Regions from separate parts of the Neisseria lactamica genome, predicted to be linked through region 2. Evidence: predicted binding sites of a transcription regulator. Region 2 holds the regulator's gene; the other holds the start of a gene.
The links. Region 2 encodes FNR, which switches genes on or off when oxygen is low (the NO sensors DNR and NnrR bind a similar motif). Its sites were predicted from a motif close to TTGATNNNNATCAA; they were not measured.
Positions count from the first base shown of each region.

Region 1: a site for FNR is predicted at 1,605-1,618, ahead of ccoN (cytochrome-c oxidase, cbb3-type subunit I). Genes of this name have one in related genera too.

Region 1 covers NZ_LR590477.1:1,180,708-1,184,139, reverse strand. The annotation lists gene FGL10_RS06165 (M61 family metallopeptidase) at 1-1,551, opposite strand, end outside; gene ccoN (cytochrome-c oxidase, cbb3-type subunit I) at 1,877-3,310, shown strand; gene ccoO (cytochrome-c oxidase, cbb3-type subunit II) at 3,337-3,432, shown strand, end outside.
Region 2 covers NZ_LR590477.1:1,313,427-1,316,858, forward strand. The annotation lists gene FGL10_RS06840 (OmpA family protein) at 1-192, opposite strand, end outside; gene FGL10_RS06850 (CysB family HTH-type transcriptional regulator) at 567-1,517, shown strand; gene fnr (fumarate/nitrate reduction transcriptional regulator Fnr) at 1,629-2,363, opposite strand; gene hemN (oxygen-independent coproporphyrinogen III oxidase) at 2,498-3,432, shown strand, end outside.

The DNA of each region.
Region 1 (3,432 bases), 130 kb from region 2:
GTCTTGCGGGTACAGTTCCGCAGATTCCGCGTTGCCGCCGTTGAAGACATGGGTCAGGACGATATGGTCGGCGTTTTGTTTGAAGCGTGCGCCGAAATCGCCCGTCGGCGGGATGGGGCAGATGTGTTCCGAATATCCGCCGCCGTGTTGTCGGGGAAGCTGCAGGAAGGTCAGTTTCACGCCTGCGGTTGCCAGGCATTCGGCAAGCGGCAAATCTTCGGTGCTGTACAATGCCGTCTGAAAAAAATCTGTCAAATCCAAGCCGGTAATTTCCTGACAACGGATTTGCCAGTGTTTTTCCGGAATACCCGAGTGTGTGTCCCTCCACTCCCGATAGAGTTTGTCCATTACCGTATCAAGGGAATGTCTGCCGTTGCTTCGGTTGCGTATTATCAGATCAAGGCACAATGCGGCAAGCGCGCCTTTCTGGTAGTAGCTGACGATGGCGTTCGGACTGTTTTCATCCGGTTTGTAAAATTTGTTCCACGCGGTAAAACTCGATTCCGCCAAGGTCTGCCTCAAACGGCCGCGGGTTTGTTGTACGCGCGTAATGCCTTGTGCCAGCAGGTTTAAATAAGATTCGGGCGAGATGGTGCGGCTGCGTGCCAAAAACAAATCGTCGTAATAGGATGTAATGCCTTCGAATGCCCATAGTTGTTCGGTATAGTTTTCTTTGTCGAGGTCATAAGGGACGAATGCGGCAGGTTTGATGGATTTGACGTTCCACGCGTGAAAATATTCGTGGGAGAAAAGTCCGAGCAATGTGGTGTAGGCATCGTCGGCATCGGTTATACGGTACGGGTACGGCGGAAGGCTGTGGCGGTCGGCGAGCAGGGCGGTGCTGTCAGCGTGTTCCAAACCGCCGTAAATATGGTCGCCGACATGGAGCAGGAACAAATATTTCTCAAATGGGGCAGGGGAGGAAAACATTGCCAATTCGGTTTCGCAGATTTTTTGGATGTCCCAAACCAGCCTGTCGCGGTCGAAATCGGGATATATGCCGCTTAAGGCAATCGTGTGCGGAATGCCTGCCACCTCAAAATCTAAAAATTCAATCAAGCCCATCTCGACAGGTCGATCGATCAATTCGGCATAAGATGCCGTCTGAAAGTCGTACCGTCCCGTTTCCGGCAGCGTTGTGGCAACACTCCACCCTTCCGGAATACCCGACAATTCCAAGCGGTGCGGCAGCATTTCTTTCCCCTCGACTTTCAAAAACAGGCACGCCCCGTCAAAAAAACCGCGTTCTGTCGTCAGGAAAGAACCTCGAACCGACAAATCGAATGCATATACGGTGTAGCGGATTTGCCACTCTCCGCGTACGGCGGCGGCATGCCAGCGGTTTTTTGCAATTTGTTCGAGCGGTATGGACGTGCCGTTACAGGATGCATGGATAGAAGTGATGTGGCGGGAAAAATCCCGAATCAGATAACTGCCCGGCACCCAATTCGGAAGGCTTATTTCAACAGGAATATCATTATCTTGCACAAATGTCAGCAGGATGTGCCATTCGTGGTCGAGAGGGGAGGGGATTATTCTGTAATGAATCATAACTATCAAATATATCGTTAAACGGGATAGATTAAATGCCTTTAAAATGCAGCTTAACCTACATCAATAAAGTGCCACAAAAAGGGAAAATTGGAAACAAAAGTAATGGCGGTCGGGTTGTAATACATTATAACAATATGATTTATATAGAATAAAAAATGAATTAAGAAACAGGCTCTCCGGTGTCGGGAATGTAATTCCGCTTGGCGTAATAAGGCAGATATGTTAAATTTAGAAAAAATATGCTTGCCTGGATTGCGCCTTAAACAGGTTGCGGAAGCGGCAGGATAAAAATCTTTATTCCCATAAATTCATGGAGACTCTTATGGACACACAAACTTACAACTACAAAGTGGTGCGCCAGTTCGCCATCATGACTGTAGTTTGGGGAATTGTGGGCATGTTGGTCGGCGTTATCGTTGCCGCCCAGCTTTTCGCTCCCGCCCTCGACTTGTCTAATATCGGACCTTGGTTCCACTTCGGCCGCCTGCGTCCGCTGCACACCAATGCGGTTATTTTCGCATTCGGAGGCTGCGGCCTGATCGGCACATCATACTACGTTGTCCAACGTACCTGTAATACCCGCCTGTTCGGCGGCTGGCTGCCCGCATTTACCTTTTGGGGCTGGCAGGCGGTAATCGTTGCCGCCGCCGTCAGCTTCCCTATGGGTTGGACCCAAGGTAAGGAATATGCCGAACTGGAATGGCCGATTGACATTCTGATTACTTTGGTTTGGGTGGCTTACGCCATCGTATTCTTCGGTACGATTGCCAAACGCAAGGTAAAACACATTTACGTTGCCAACTGGTTCTACGGCGGCTTTATTTTGGCGGTCGCACTTTTGCACATCGTCAATAACATCAGCATCCCGGCAGGTTTGATGAAGTCGTATCCCGTCTATTCCGGTGCGATTGATGCCATGGTTCAATGGTGGTATGGCCATAACGCCGTGGGCTTTTTCCTGACTGCCGGCTTCTTGGGTATGATGTACTATTTCGTTCCCAAACAAGCAGGCCGCCCTGTTTATTCCTACCGCCTGTCCGTCGTTCACTTTTGGGCGTTGATTTTCACCTATATGTGGGCGGGCCCGCACCATCTCCACTACACTGCGCTGCCTGACTGGACGCAATCTTTGGGTATGGTTCTGTCCCTGATTCTGTTCGCACCCTCTTGGGGCGGTATGATCAACGGCATCATGACCTTGTCCGGCGCGTGGGACAAACTGCGTACAGATCCGATTCTGAAATTCCTGATTGTTTCCTTGTCCTTCTACGGTATGTCTACCTTTGAAGGTCCGATGATGTCGATTAAAACGGTCAACGCATTGAGCCACTATACAGACTGGACCGTCGCGCACGTTCATGCGGGTGCGTTGGGCTGGGTAGGCTTCGTAACCATCGGTTCGGTCTATTACATGATTCCCCGCCTCTTCGGCAAAGAACAGATGCACAGTACCAAGCTGGTAGAAGCGCATTTCTGGATTGCCACCATCGGCGTGGTACTGTATATCGCCGCGATGTGGATTGCCGGTGTGATGCAAGGTTTGATGTGGGGTTCTTTGAACGATGACGGTACGCTGACTTATTCGTTCGTCGAATCCGTAAAACGCACTATGCCTTATTACATGATCCGTTTTGCAGGTGGTTTATTGTATCTGAGCGGTATGTGCATTATGGCGTACAACGTGTACCGCACAGCCATCAGCGGTAAGGCGGTCGATGCTGAAATCCCTGCGGTTTCCCAAACACAGCATCACTAAAATACTAAGGAAGATAGGCTACCAAAATGAAATTACAACAATTGGCTGAAGAAAAAATCGGCGTTCTGATTGTGTTCACGCTGCTTGTAGTCAGTGTCGGTCTGTTGATTGAAGTTGTACCC
Region 2 (3,432 bases):
GCCGCATTCTGCGCGGCCTTGGCTTGCTTTATCGAAGTAGGCGTTTTTCCAGCATTCGCCATAGTTGTTGCGTACGATTTCGTGCGACTGACCGCTTACGGTGTAACCCTGAACGGACGCTTCGCCCGCAACAGCGGTGCCGGAAGCAAGCAATGCAACGAATAATGCGCTTAATTTCAGCTGTTTGGTCATTTTATTCCCTCATTAAATTTGTACAGCAGATACAGGAGAAGCTGCTGAATTGCCAACATACGGGCCGCTGTAAAACTTGGCGGCAAATCGGATATTTCAGTCTCCACTATAAAGAAACCCGGGGCGGACTGTCAATACTCAACGCCTGAAAACAAGTATGGGACGGTCTGCGTCCCGATGCCCGGACAGGTTGAAAAATTAATTTTACTTCATTATGTTAGAGATTATGTTAGGGGGATTGCCGCCGTATCGCGCCCCTGCCGTTGCACAAAAACAACAAACTTGCCGGCAACGCCGCGTACCTTAGCGGCAAGAAAATGTGGTAGATTGCAAACGATATGCAGCCACCGATACAGAATATATACCGGACCGATATGAAATTACAGCAATTGAAATACGCCTTGGAAGTTTACCGGCACAACCTGAATGTTTCCGAAGCAGCCGAAGCCTTGTTTACCTCGCAACCGGGCATTTCCAAACAAATCAAGTTATTGGAAGAGGAAATCGGCATTCGGATTTTTATCCGCAGCGGCAAGCGCGTGGTTTCCGTCTCGCAGCCGGGCAAGGCGGTTTTGGATATTGCGGAGCGTATTTTGCGCGATGTGCAGAACATTAAAAACATCGGCAGCGAGTTTACGGGGCATGACAGCGGTTCGCTGACGGTTGCCACGACGCATACGCAGGCGCGTTATGCCCTGCCCCTGATTGTTGCCGATTTCGTGAAACGCTACCCGAAGGTCAATCTGACCATCAAACAGGGAAGCCCGTCCGCCATTGTGCGGATGACTGCTTCGGGCGAGGCGGATTTGGCGATTGTCACGGAACGGATAGACGACGGGCCGGAACTGGCGGGGCTTCCCTGTTATGAGTGGACGCACGCGGTTATCGTACCGGGCGATCATCCGCTGCTCGAGTGCAGAAACCCCCTCCGCATTGAAGATTTGGCAAGGTTTCCGCTGGTTACTTATGAGTTTGCATTCAATGCGGGCAGCAGCATCGCACGGGCATTCGCCAAAGCCCGTTTGGAACGGCCCGATGTCGCGTTGGCGGCGGCGGATACGGACGTATTAAAGACTTATGTGCGTTTGGGGCTGGGGGTGGGCCTGATGGCGAAGATGGCTTACAACCCGGATACGGACGGCGATTTGCAGCTTGTGGATGCCGCGCATTTGTTCGAACCTTCCCCGACTTGGATTGCCTTACGCAGCGACACTTATTTGCGCGGATATGCCTACGACTTTATCCAAGCGTTTGCGCCGCATTTGACGCGCGAGAAGGTGGATAGGATTTTGTACACCCCCGTCGGAGAAGATTTCTCGATTTAGCGTCCTGCCTTCAGACGGCATATTTTGCGGGCGAAGACGGACACCCGTGCCGTCTGAAAGTGTTTTTCGGGGAAATGCCCGCCCGTATGCCGCCTGCCGGACGGCGGCGCATCAAATGGCGTGCGAACAGCCGGACACCATTTTCTTCAGCGCCTGCAGGTTGAGGATTTTGATGTGTTTGTGTTCGACGGAAATCAGCCCTTCCTGATGGAATTTGGACAATGTGCGGCTGACGGTTTCGAGTTTCAGGCCGATATAGCTGCCGATTTCTTCGCGCGACATACGCAGGATGAAATCGTTGGCGGCAAAACCGCGCGAATAAAGGCGTTGGGAAAGGTTTAACAGAAAGGCGGCAATCCGCTCTTCGGCACGCATATTGCCCAAAAGCAGCATTACCCCCTGGTCGCGCACGATTTCGCGGCTCATCATACGGAAAAAGTGGGTACGCAGGCTGGGGATATTCTGACCGAGTTCTTCGATATGGGTAAACGGCAGCTCGCATACCTCGCTGTCTTCCAAGGCGACCGCGTCGCAACTGTGCACGTGGGAACAGATGCCGTCCATACCGATGAGTTCGCCCGACATAAAGAAACCCGTTACCTGATCGCGTCCGTCCTGACTGGCGACGGTTGTTTTGAAGAAACCCGAACGGATGGCAAAGAGCGAGGTAAAGGCTTCGCCGGCACGGAACAGGTATTCGCCTTTTTTCAGGCGGCGGCTTTGGCGGATGACGGCATCGAGTTGGCTGAACTCGTTGGGCAGCAGCCCGACAGGCAGGCAGAGTTCCCTCAGGGAACAGGAAGAACACAGCGTTTTCATCTGATGTGTAGTATTATGCGGAGCCATACCGTACCTTTTTGTGCGTTTTGCCCCATCCCGATTGTGTATTTGTTGACACATATCAAGACAGGTTTATCATACGGCGGCATTTTACCAAACTATCCAAAATTTGACGAACATCATAAAATCGAACACGCACCATGAAAATTATACAGATACAGAACAATCACAATACCCGTCCCGAGTTTGACCGCGAGCTGATTGCCGGCCTCCCGTCCAGCGGCCCGCGCTACACCTCCTACCCTACCGCAGACCGTTTCCACGGCGGTTTCCGCGAAAAGGAATATCTTGAAGCCCTGCATTCGCGCGGCGCGGATGCGTCAAACAAACCGCTTTCCCTTTACATCCACATCCCCTTTTGCAATACCATCTGCTACTACTGCGGCTGCAACAAAATCATTACCAAAGACAAGGGCCGCGCCGATGCCTATATCGAATATCTTGAAAAAGAAATGAAGCTGCTTGCCCCGCATTTGGGCGGGCGGCACCAGCTTGCCCAACTGCACTTCGGCGGCGGCACGCCGACTTTTTTGAGCGACAATCAGTTGGAACGCGTCTTTGAGATGATACGGAAATATTTCCAACTGATTCCGGACGGGGAATACTCCATCGAAATCGACCCGCGCAAAGTCAGCCGGGAAACCGTCCTCAAACTGGGCAAACTCGGCTTCAACCGTATGAGTGTGGGCATTCAGGATTTCGACCCCAAAGTGCAGGCGGCGGTCAACCGCATCCAAAGTTACGAAGAAACCAAAGAAGTCATCGATGCCGCCCGTGAGGCAGGGTTCAAATCCGTCAGCGTCGATTTGATTTACGGCCTGCCGTATCAGACTTCCGAAAGCATCAAAACCACCATCGATACTGTTTTGTCGCTCGATCCCGACCGGCTCGCCCTTTATCACTACGCCCACCTGCCGCATGTTTTCAAACCGCAACGACGCATCGATACCGCCGCCGTTCCCGGCAGCGAGGAAAAACTCGATATGCTGCAATACTGCGTCCAAACCCTGACCGAACGCGGCTACGTCTTCATCGGTATGGATCATTTTGCCAAGCCGGACGACGAATTGTCTGT